Regions from separate parts of the Vibrio sp. MA40-2 genome, predicted to be linked through region 2. Evidence: riboswitches for the same ligand, from Rfam matches in the RefSeq annotation. Region 2 holds a riboswitch; the other holds the start of a gene.
What was found. Region 2 has a riboswitch for cobalamin ahead of ACLKML_RS02580 (sirohydrochlorin cobaltochelatase). Riboswitches for the same ligand answer to the same signal wherever they lie in the genome.
Positions count from the first base shown of each region.

Region 1: linked by a shared signal. The riboswitch ahead of ACLKML_RS12585 (TonB-dependent receptor domain-containing protein) and the one ahead of ACLKML_RS02580 (sirohydrochlorin cobaltochelatase) in region 2 are both predicted to bind cobalamin.

Region 1 is NZ_CP178628.1:1,067,641-1,074,034, reverse strand. Features, by position in the region: gene ACLKML_RS12595 (RNA recognition motif domain-containing protein) at 1-360, shown strand, start outside; gene murI (glutamate racemase) at 332-1,135, opposite strand; gene ACLKML_RS12585 (TonB-dependent receptor domain-containing protein) at 1,263-3,086, opposite strand; cobalamin riboswitch at 3,120-3,349, opposite strand; gene trmA (tRNA (uridine(54)-C5)-methyltransferase TrmA) at 3,480-4,595, shown strand; gene ACLKML_RS12575 (aspartate kinase) at 4,728-6,161, opposite strand; gene ACLKML_RS12570 (ectoine synthase) at 6,357-6,394, opposite strand, start outside.
Region 2 is NZ_CP178627.1:604,080-610,473, forward strand. Features, by position in the region: gene ACLKML_RS02570 (ABC transporter permease) at 1-131, opposite strand, end outside; gene ACLKML_RS02575 (ABC transporter ATP-binding protein) at 124-1,098, opposite strand; gene ACLKML_RS02580 (sirohydrochlorin cobaltochelatase) at 1,107-2,135, opposite strand; cobalamin riboswitch at 2,256-2,446, opposite strand; gene fucO (lactaldehyde reductase) at 2,617-3,765, opposite strand; gene ACLKML_RS02590 (hypothetical protein) at 3,905-4,690, opposite strand; gene ACLKML_RS02595 (PocR ligand-binding domain-containing protein) at 4,811-5,722, opposite strand; gene ACLKML_RS02600 (MIP/aquaporin family protein) at 5,874-6,394, opposite strand, start outside.

The DNA of each region.
Region 1 (6,394 bases), on a different replicon from region 2:
GCAATATCTTTTATAATAGGTGTTATTACATCCGCTTTTATTCTTAACCTTTCATGCACAACTTCTCCTAAAACGCCAAAAGACAAACCGTCAACTAAAACTCTTTATGTTGGAAACCTTCCTTATAAAGCAAATGAAGCTAATGTTCGTGATTTATTCTCTGAGCATGGTGAAGTTTTTGCTGTTCGCTTAATGAAAGACAAGCGCACAGGTAAACGCCGTGGTTTTGGATTTGTAGTAATTGCGAGTAATGACGTTGACAATGTCATTGCAAAACTTAACGATCAGGATTATATGCAACGTACATTAAAAATACGTATTGCTAATGACCCTAAACATCCTGAAACTGAATTGTCTTAATAATTTTAAAGCCTCGCTCTTTAAACGCTTTATTTAGTGCTACTTCTTTAGACGGAGTAGCACTACTATAAGCTAAGTTGTTGGTTACTCTCTCAGCCTCTGCTTTAGGATTTTTATCTTCTAATAAACAACTCACTCTTGATGCTATTGCTTTTCCTGAATCAACTAATTGTACATCTTCACCAAATACTTGCCTTATCTCTTCTTTTAATAGCGGAAAATGTGTACAACCTAATACTGCAACGTCTATCTTGTGGATTAACGGCGTTAATATACGTCCAACTAGATCAGCAGAGATATATTCGCCACGTAATTTTGCCTCCGCTATATGGACTAATTCTGTCGTTCCTAATAATAATACTTTGGTATTAGGAGAAAACTTGTCAATTAATTCGTGAGTATATTCTCTAGAGATAGTTGCAGGCGTTGCAATAAGACCAATGGCTTTTATTGCGATCATTGACGCAGGTTTAACAGCAGGAACAACACCGACTATAGGTATAGGGAATAATTTACGTAAGGAAGGAAGAACGATGGTACTTGCAGTGTTACAAGCAATAACAATAATATCGACTTTGTGCCTCTGTACAATAGAACGAATAATAGAGGTAACTCGGCTAATAAGTACATCGTGCGCAAGTTCACCATAAGGATAGCCCTGATTGTCGAACACATAGATATAATTTGCATAAGGTAATTTTTTTTTTACTTCTTGATATACCGATAAACCACCAACACCGGAATCAAAAATTAAGATCGTAGGTTGCTGAAACACGAAATATCCTTAACTAGAATAACCAGACTAATCATACGCTAATGCAGGCTATACGCAAAATAAGCAACTTATTTTTTCATTGTCCTATCCCAAATAAAAAAACCGCCCGAAGGCGGTTTCTTATAAGTTAAAACTCATAGGTAGCATTTACATAATATTCTCTATCAGGAGCAGCATAACCAATTGCAGTTTCGTATTGTTCATTAAAGACATTATTTACTTTGCCTCTCAAAACAAAATCATCACTAACCCAATAACTAACTGATAAGTCCCACAAGTTAGATGGTTCAATATAATCATCTGCGTCAGGTTGTGGTGTTGGTAAATTTAATCGCTTACCAGTGTAGATATAGGTTGTTTCTATATCAAATTTTCCTAATGATACAGAGCCAATCCATTTAAAGTTTTCTTTTGCACGACGTGCTAACTGAACATTATTGGCATCTTCATGATCTTTATATTCAGCCACAAAAGTATGATATACAGGGCCAGTTGCAAAACTAACATCTAACTCGGCACCTTTAATCTCTGCATCCACATTATCAGAATACCAATTATATTCCGGATATTGATACCAAATAATCAAATTTTTCACATCGTTTTTATAAGCAGCCAAGTTCCAATTGAAAAACGAATAATCCCCAGAAACTCCAATTTCTATATTATCGGACGTTTCTTCTTTCAAATCTGGAGTTGTCGTTAAATCAGTATATGTTGGTGCTTTAAATGCTGTGCCATAGCTCGCTCTTATTCTATGGTTATCATCTATTTGATAACCTGCAGCTAAAGACCACGTTGTATATGAATCATATTCATCATGCTTATCATGACGAAGGCTTGCTTCCATTCCCCAATCACCTTCGATAAATGAACTAGATAAAAAGATACCTGTTGTATCTCTACTTTCGCCTGCTAGACTATGTGCATAACCATAACTTATAGCATCATCTCCTAGTGATTCTCTTCTTCCCTCTATACCACCGGAAATAGTAACTTGATCTGAATACTGGTATTGGTTTGCCCATTGCAGCTGAGTCATGGTGATTTCAGCAAAGGTACTTGCGGTATCTTTTGTTTCCCCTAATGAATAATCGGCATTTTCTGTCAACTGATGATTCAAGCTTATTCTCGAGTTAAGTTGTTCGTTTTTATATTCTATTAGTCCTGTAAAACTTTCATTCTCAGAGGACCCATAGTTTAAACCATAAGAATCATACTCAACTAAACTATCAAACCAAGTAGCCGACCCATAAAAAGTTACATGGTCATTAAAGATATGTTCATATCCAACCATTCCATTTTTTGAATCAAATCCATAATCAATACTAGAATCATCATCTTTAATATTGTAACCATCAGTTTCTTCATAGCCAGCGGCTATTTGCAGGTGGCCATTTTCATTCACATCTGTTTTTACAGAAAAATTACTTTCCTTTTGGGAATTTGAACCGATACCAACCGTTACTTGCTTCCTCTCATTTCCTCGATTCGAACGAGTAATGATATTGATAACACCACCTATAGCATCAGAACCATATTTAGCGGCGACCGGACCTCTAATAACTTCGACTCGCTCCACTAAACCTATTGGATATTTATTTAAAGCAACGCCCCCTGCGGCACTATCAATACGAATACCATCAACCAGAATTAAGACATGGTCACTGTTAGTACCTCTAATATAAACCGATGCATTGTGACCTCTGCCTCCATTTTGAGCGACTTCTACACCTGGAAGCCTTTTAATAATATCAGTCAATGAGTTAGCTTGAGACACTTCTATATCTTCACGAGTGACAACCGAAATTGGCTCAAACGCAGAGGACTCAGCTTGCTCAAACCGATTAGCAGTAACGACCATGGTTTCAACATCAGAAGAAGATTGTGCAAAAGATAAAGATGGAACCGAGACTAGCGAAGCCACTGTGGCCGCTATTATAGATTTGTTCATAGTAAACCCTATTCGCGTAAATCTGAGTAAGTGTGTATTCACTTACCTACTGGCAGGTATTCGGACTTAAAAGCACGACCAAAAATAACTCAGTCTCCTAGCATCTCACTTCCCACGTATCCATCTATTGAATATCGTAGTGTGTGGTTTTCACCTTAGATGTTCGTTCTTTTTTACCGCTGCGCGTCAGTTCTGGATTCTCACCAGATTCCCTATTAAGGCTGTGGCTAAATGCCACCCTCACCAGTTTCGCAATGATACTAATTATCATTATATTAATTGTCTAGTGCTATTATTTTAAGGTTGGCATGAAACTTATTCATATGAATGCTGGACAAGCACTCTAGATTGAATAAAATCTGCGCTCCTTTGTTTCTATCTAATGGTATATCTATGGCAAGCCTTAACGTTAATCCTAATCACTATCACAAACAGTTAAATGAGAAAGCTGAATGCCTTAAAAAAATGTTTGCCGAATACGATGTGCCAGAATTAGAAGTATTTGAGTCTCCAGAAAAATACTATCGTATGAGGGCTGAATTTCGAGTTTGGCATGAAGGTGACGATCTTTATTACATTATGTTTGATCAAGAAACACGTGAGAAATATCGTGTGGATAGTTTTCCGACAGCTAGCAAGATCATCAATGATCTTATGCCTGTTCTACTTGAATCAATTAAAACTAATGATGTTTTACGCAAAAAGCTGTTCCAAGTGGATTTTCTTTCCACTTTAAGTGGTGAAATTCTTATTTCGTTGCTCTATCACCGTCAACTTGATGACTCGTGGACGACTGAAGCCAAAAACCTTAAAACTCAACTTAACGACAAAGGATTTAATCTTGACCTCATTGGTCGTGCTCGCAAAATGAAAATCGTTTTAGATAAAGACTATGTTATTGAAAAACTAAAGGTTCACGGGCAGACATACATTTATCAACAAGTAGAAAATAGCTTTACCCAACCAAATGGCGTCGTCGCGCAAAAAATGTTGGAATGGGCCGTTGATTGCACTAAAAACAGTTCAGGTGATTTGTTGGAATTGTATTGCGGCAACGGCAATTTTTCACTGGCACTAGCGCAAAATTTTGAGCGTGTTTTAGCAACAGAATTAGCCAAACCATCAGTTGTGTCAGCACAATATAATATTGCAGCAAATCAAATAGAAAACGTGCAAATTGTAAGAATGTCAGCAGAAGACTTTACTGAAGCAATGGAAGGTAAGCGAGAATTTAGACGCCTAAAACAAGAAAATATCGATCTACAAAATTACAACTGCAATACCATTTTTGTTGATCCTCCTCGAGCAGGTATGGATATAGATACCTGTAAAATGGTCCAAGGTTACGAACGTATCATGTATATATCCTGTAATCCTGAAACACTTAAAGAAAATTTAACCATACTATCTACTACTCATACGATTACACGGTTTGCTTTATTCGATCAATTTCCTTATACCCACCATATGGAAGCCGGTGTACTACTAGAAAAAATCCAACCAAAATAACAATATGTCTGTTCGTTCTTCTCACAGATAAATAAAGCCCTATCGAGTATTAACAGATAGGGCTTTACGTGGACCTTTGATAATCAGGTCTATCAAGAATAATGGATCTATTTTCGAATACTGTTAAAACAACTAAGCAACATTAAGCATTACATGTGTTGAATTATCATTGCATAGCGCGTCATGAAGGATACAAATGGCTTGCTTATATTTATCTTCTTCCACCACATATTGAACGCTTACATTACGCATTGATGACTGCAAAGCGACAGGATCAATGCCTTCTTCTATTAATGCATTGGTTCCTCTTGCTAACGCTTGGTTTGTATCCAGAAGTGAACCAATAGCGGATATCACTGAGACAACCTGAACTTTAATCGTTGCTGTTGGAAAATGTTGTTGTACACGATCAAGTACGCCATCAATACTTTCCGTGTCACCAGTCAAATAATAAGTCATTGAGTTCGCATTCATCTCTTTACTAATTAAGTTAACATCCGAGTTAGTAATGATCTGTATAAACTCTAAACTTGCATTGTCCAATTGGCATGCCATATCTTGGTCGAATAGATGTATCGCAAAAACTTTTTCTTTGCCTGCGATGATTTCCACACACTTTTCTTTAGGGTGGTAGTTATCAGAGATAAGCGTACCTGCGTGTTCGGGTTCAAAAGTATTCTTTATTTGTAACTCGATACCACTTTCTCTCAACCCTGTAGCAGCGTTGGGATGAATTGCCTCCATTCCCAAATTAGCAAGTTGGTCAGCAACGTCATAATTGGTGTTACCGATAGGTTGCACTTTATCTGCACCGACAAGTCGAGGGTCGGCAGAACTAAAGTGATATTCTTTATGTATGATGGCTAGATCAGCGTTTGTTACCGATGCAACACGGCTAAAGGTCATTTCACTGTAACCACGATCAAATTGAGACATTACCCCTTCTTTTGAAGCTGCATAGCCAGTAACAATAGGTAATTCTCTACTAACATCTATTGATTCAAAAGCTTGACGAATAGTATCGTCAATGGTGTCAGGCAGTTTTGCACTATTCCACCCAGACAAATCAACAAATTTAGCATTAACCCCTAAACGCTTTAATTTTATCGAGGTATTGTACGCGCTATGTACTTCACCAAGAGACGCAAGAGATTCTCTAATCTGCGGCAAATAGTCTGACAGTGAAAATTGACCAAATTGGCAAGCTTCAAGAATATTACTAATACATGTCTTTGCTTCTGCCACACGAGACTGAATAAATTCATCCACTGGCATTCGATCCATTGGGTCAGCAAACATATTGTCATTTACTAATAACATTCTTTGTTCAACGGCATCTAACGCATCTATCCAAGCGTCTTCATTTTGCACGATTAATTGGTATACGCCCGGTTTATCTGAACGCTTACATTCAAGCAATGCATCTGTAAATCCACCGTACGCAGACACAACAAACACTCGATTGTATAAGTTCTCACGCAATGAAGGGCGCAGTATTATGTTATCCAGCACAGTATCGAATGCTGACATTGAAGTACCGCCGATTTTTTCTACGGTATAATTCATAAGTAACCTTTTTATTTACAATTATTTTTATTTACACGAACTGTTTATTTAGGCTTTTGTCTATAGGCGCCTTTGTGACTCAACTAAAATAGTAATAAAACGGTATTGCAATGAAAGACAACCGCTCCAGAGCAAAGCGCTTATAGACAAAAGAAGGAAGAAAATACATTCGCCTCCTTTTATTCTGATTCATGCTTAATCAACTATCGGATACACGCCGTTTTTATCGTGTG
Region 2 (6,394 bases):
TTGCCAACGCCGTAACCGAAAGCCATAAGATACAAGAATGGAGGCACCGCGGACGCCAGTAATATTCGAACGATTTTTTTCTTTAATACCGTCACTTCACGATAATAGATACCTATCACACCACTAAACATTTTTATGTAACCTCGTTCCGGTAAAATGAACAAAAACATCTTCTAATGTGGTTTCTCTTATACTAACCGGCACATTACCCAGCGCTTTAATCCGGACTAATGCATCGTCACGATGAGCAAAAAACTCTTGCTCTAATTCCTCTTTCTCGATGTCTATCGCGCAACAGCCTAGCTGTTGTTTTAAACTTTCTGACGTGCCTTGAGTAACGATTCTTCCTCTATCAATAAAAATAACTCGTTCCGCTAATTTTTCTGCTTCCTCGATGTAATGGGTAGTAAGAAATATGGTGCATTCTCTTTCCCTATTTATCTTGCTTAGAAATGACAGCATTTTTCGACGAGCCAGTGGGTCAAGCCCTACGGTTGGTTCGTCTAAGAAGAGAATTTTAGGGTTATGCATGAGTGCTCGAGCAATCACTAATTTGCGTTTCATGCCACCCGATAACTTACCCGCTGGCTTATTTTTATGTTCGGATAATTGGGCAAATTCAAGGCATTGTTCAATAGCATTATTTAATACACTACCGCGCATTTTGTACAATAAGCCATGCACTCTAAGGTTTTCTGTTAACGTAAGTTCTTTATCAAGGTTATTATGTTGTGGAACTACTCCTATCATTTTTTTCAACGCTAGGCGGCTCGGATCATACTGTTCATTCTGGTAAAGAATATGACCCGAACTCGGTTCCAATAAACCCGTTAACATTTTTATGATGGTGGTTTTCCCTGCGCCATTTGGCCCAAGAAAAGCACATATCTCACCCGGCTGAATAACAAAATTCACCTCATCAACAGCCACGCTGTTACCAAACGAGCGTGACAATGCCTTAACTTCTATGAGCACATTATTTGCAATAGTGCTGTTGTCTATAACATTGTTGTCTATAACATCGCTTTTTATAACATTATGCTCGATAACGTTACTTTCTATAGAGTGGGCAGTAGAACAACCGAGTGAGTGATTCATCTTTACTATTACTCCAATTCAATGCCGGCATCTTTTGCCGCATCTTGAAGGTGACGTAAATAAATTGCCTGAATCGTTTGTTTGCTGCCCAAACCTTCTAAAACTGGAATCACATTAATATTATTTGTTGATAACATGACCTTCCAAGAGTCATCTTCGTCGCCTGCCATATCATTAGTTGCATGATCACCAGCAACAACCATTAGTGGTTTAATAGTGACATTGGTAATCTGATCGGCTTGTATTTTTTCCAACAACATATCGAAACCAGGAAAACCTTCTACCAAGCCAACATAACTGTTCACTTGTGGATACATGGTATTTAATCGCTGCTCTAATTCAGCATACAAACCAGTAGATAAATGCTCGTTACCATGTCCCATGTAAACTAAAGCAGAGTCATTTTTTTCTGCTAAAGCAATATCGTCGGCTAATGCACTAGCAAGAACATCAAGATCAGCCTGATATTCATAATGATGTCCCCAAGTACCCATTAAAGGACGACCGATAGCGATATGGTTAAAAGGTTTCCATTTTTCTTTAGTAGTTTCAATCGAAGCCAATGCATCCACATACGCCTTTAAATCAATAAATTCTTCACCATGAGAAAGAAGCGTGGTTTGGACAACAATATTTTTATAGCCTTCATTTTGCAGGTCAGCCAAGGTACCCAATACATTTTTAACGCCATAAAAATGCTCTGGTACCTGTGGGTGAGCACGTTTATATTCTTCATCATTTTGACGTGCATGCCATTTCTTTCGAATAATATTAGAAGTGAAAGCAAAGCGAACGGGCGTATTAGGATAGGCCGATTCAATATGCTTCTCTATCGCAACTAATGAATTAACTGCACTGTCATAAGAGGTTCCAAAAGCAGCCAATACAATTGCTGATTTGTGAGTATTCATTTTTTTTCCTGCGGTATTAGTAACATTATCATCCGACGCAACTGTAGACATGCTGACTATTGACGGCACTACGGCTAGTAGCAAAAATTTCCTGATCAAATGGCGAAAGTTGGTTGAACATTTCATAATTCTATTTCCAAAATTTTATACCGACCCAAAGGCTGGTTGAATAAAAGATGGCGATAGGGAGGAAGAGAGAATTGGTTATTGTATAAATAACGAATAAACGTCGAGACACCCGCTCGCATGCTTGTTATCCCGTTAGGCAGGTATCCTGGCTTATGGGTCAACACATAACAGCTCCTTCCCAGACAAAGTCCAGTGGTTCATTGCTATTAGCTCGCCAAACACAGTTGCGGGTACAGCCCAAGCTTCTACTTGGTTCCCTTTTAAAGAATAAAGTGAACTTTATTCTCACCTATTGGAATAGTGATATTGCCTGTTTTTGTAAAAAAACTTTTGTTTAAAATCAATAAATCAGTTATTGATTGCTTAGTTAAATCAAGTGATTAAATAAATCAATTGATCGGTTAATTAAAATAGTTGATGTTGCTTTTAATCGGCATAACGCCATTTTTTCTGCTACGCCGATTGAGCGATAACGCTATTAAAGCGCTTGTTTATAAAGTGCTAAAACTTCGGCTTCATTTGGTTGTCTTGGGTTACCAGGAAGACAAGGATCTTGCATCGCTTTATCAATCCAGCCAGCTAGATCAGACTCTGTAATTCCTAATTCAGCAAACCCACTTGGGATACCGACTCTTTCAGATAACTTACAAATTAGCTCAACAGCTAAATCAGCGGCTTGCTTATCATTGAGATCAAACGTGGCGCCACCCATCACCTCAGCCACTGCACGAAATGGTTCAGGACAAAGCTCCGCATTAAACTTGCATACGACTGGTAGCAGTATTGCGTTACAGACACCATGGGGTAAATTATGCGTTGCTCCTGGCTGATGAGCCATAGCATGAACTAGGCCCAATCCTGCGCTATTAAAGGCCATACCCGCTAGAAACTGAGCACACGCCAAGTTATCTCGCGCTGACAAATTTTTGCCATCGTCTACAGCAACCGGTAACCATTTAGTAATTAACCTTATTGCTTCTAAAGCCGTCGGCTTGGTTAAAGTATGAGAGCCAGGCGTGACATAAGCTTCAACTGCATGAGTTAGTGCATCCATACCTGTTGCTGCGGTTACACCGGAGGGTAAATCGACCATCAACGTCGGATCATTAACCGCGATATCCGGAATTTGTTTACTATCAATGATAACCATTTTGACTTGATTATCTTCATCGGTAATAACGGAATTAGAAGTCATTTCAGCAGCGGTTCCTGCCGTTGTGTTAATAGCGATAAAGAAGGCACCTGTATTTTTTACCATCCCTACCCCATTGAAATCACAAATATCGCCTTCATTTGACGCCATAACTCGAATAGCTTTGGCGCAATCCACTGGGCTTCCGCCACCAACGGCAATAAAGCAGTCACACTGTGATTCTATATATTGACTTAAACCACGTCTTACCAATGACGCAGTAGGATTTGGTGTGACTTGGTCAAAAACAACATAGTCAATTGAATATCGCTTTAACTCTTGAAATAGTTTATCTAACAAGCCTAATTGAACTAAATTCGCATCGGTAACAATCAGTGCTTTTTTAACAGGTTGTTTATCGAGTTCGGCAACAGAATCTTCAACCGCTCCGACACCAGAAAAACTCAATTTTGGTAAATTCAACGCAAATGACATACAAATTCCTTACTTAATCGATCATTTGCACACATTATAAAAACAGATCAAATAAATACTGAGTCATCGCTATAAAAAAACTGCAGAACACAATTTTTTATTATAAGTGGACAATTTATTTTTATAAAAACAACAGGTATTAACAATCAATATAGGAAATAAACGCCAATACATAACATAATATTTCAACCGCCATCCTAATCACTTCAATAGGCGCTTTTTTATCTATGCAACAATGACTTACACTCATGAAGAACAAAACAATTCTAACTAAAAAAGCTGCTAAAAGAAGAAAAAAGCTCAATTTAGAATTTAAGCTTAAGAATAATATTGACAAGGTGATAAATATTAAAAAAATCACATCATCTTTTCTCTCTAAAGGAAATATTTCAGGTTGTTCTTGTTCGTTGTTTTCTTTAGTACAATTATCCGTATAAATAAGACTGTATGCTGTTGAATAACTCAAACAACTAGATAAGACTATAACTAAATAAACATTAACAACTTGCATTAAAACCATATATTTAACAAAAAATAACATGATAACGAAAAATAAAAACAACACATTATTTGAACTAAAAATTGATTTTGAATATTGACTGTTTTTTAAGCAAGTCGAGCTTGATTTAACATCAAAGAATAGATGCAATTTTGGTCTTCTTGCCAAAAAAAAACTAACAACAATAGATAAAATAACCGCAACAGATTTAGAAAAAAATAGTATTGAATAATGATAGGTTATCGCGGAAAAAAAACCGAGCAACAAGCCAACCATAGGACAATATTTATAAGATTCTGCTTTTTTATGTTGATTATTAACAACACTCTTTTTCAGGAAAGAACTGTGGATAGGCAAATAAGTAAAAATGGATAAAGATAAAAGAAAAATTTGCCACTCTCGCAGTATCCGAGAAAAAACATACATATTTCCCCCTCAACTACTTTAAAAACTTGCAATTACAACTAAATTACAACTATAACGATTCTGCCTTTATAGAGGACAGCATAATGGATAAATTTAAATATATTAATTAACTTTATTGTATTAATTAACTTTATTTTCATGTTCTTCTGAGATTGAATTTCTGAAATCTTGAGGTGTCATCCCATACGAGTTTCTAAATACTTTACAAAAGTAACTCGAGCAAGAATAACCTAAATTATGTGCAATTCTTGAAATAGACCAATCACTATATTGGAGCATTTTCTTCGCACCTTGAAGCCTCTGCTGGTTCACATAATGATTAAATCCTACCCCTATTTCTTTTTTAAATAACTTGCTGAAATAGTGCGGACTTAAAAAAACATGATCGGCGACCTCTTCTAACCTAATCTCTTCGAAATAATGTGTTTCAATATACCTGACAGCCTTTTTAATTTTCCCGTCATACGAGTGCCGACTATCGCGGCTATGAAAGAGACTTTTAATGTCGTAATTATCGTTGATAACCACAAAATCCATGTGCTTTTTAAGTGAATCATCCACTAAGACTTTCAATAAGTCAGCAGCAGAAAATAACTTAGCATAATCTATCACCGGGATTTTTTCATAATCACCAACTAACTCTGCATTTTTCATCCATTTCTTATCGACAGGTTGAATATCGCCTAAATCATTGGCATTTTTCACTCTGGCTTGTCCACAAAGTACAAATCCAACTAAATGACCATTTATCTCCAAAGGAATAGAGAAATCAATCAATCCAGCATGGCACCGGTAAACGCACGGTTTGTTCTCTTTTGATGCTTCCAAACCACCACACCGGTCACTACTTTTACATCGCCCATGCAAGTCTGGGTTCTGACGAATTTTCAAACAAAAATCGGTAAAATTGAAATTGGCAGATACCTCTCGACCTTCTATATCGACCAAAACCACAGCCAATCCAGTTGCGTTAGCAAAATCTTCCAGTATTTTATTAATACCCTGTGATTCTAAAAAGCTATCTGATTTCATCTGTATCATTTACCTTATTACGATTTGACTAATAAATAACCACTACAGACTTAAAATTTCAACGGGCAGTGCTACTATATGTGACAGTAAGCACTGCTCGCCTTTCATTAATTGTAAAACCGTGTTTTAGTTCAAAAATTAGATCTATTGTTTAAGCTGGAACTAAATTTTTTGTGATAAAGAATCGATAACCCGCTCCACCAATACATGCTCCTATAAGAGGCGCTACAATCGGTACAATAAAGTAAGGGATCTCAGTCAAACCTGTAAAACTGATTTCTCCCCATCCGGCGAAAAATGCAAATAATTTAGGTCCAAAATCCCGTGCCGGGTTCATAGCAAATCCTGTCAATGGCCCTGTAGCAGCACCAATAACGGCAACCAATACACCAATAAGTAATGGTGCTAATGGCCCTTTTGGCACGCCATTACCATCATCGGTCAAGGCTAGAATAAGCCCCATTAATGTCGCGGTAATAATCACTTCTACCGCCGCTGCTCGCCAAATTGAAATACCCGGATTATTATAGGTACTAAAAATACTAGCAAGATACAAACTGTCTTCACTACCACGTATCATTGAATGTGTTTGTTCGTATAAGACAAACAGATCGGCATAAATAAAGTAACAAACCGCAACGCCAAAAAACGCACCCGCTGTTTGAGCAACAA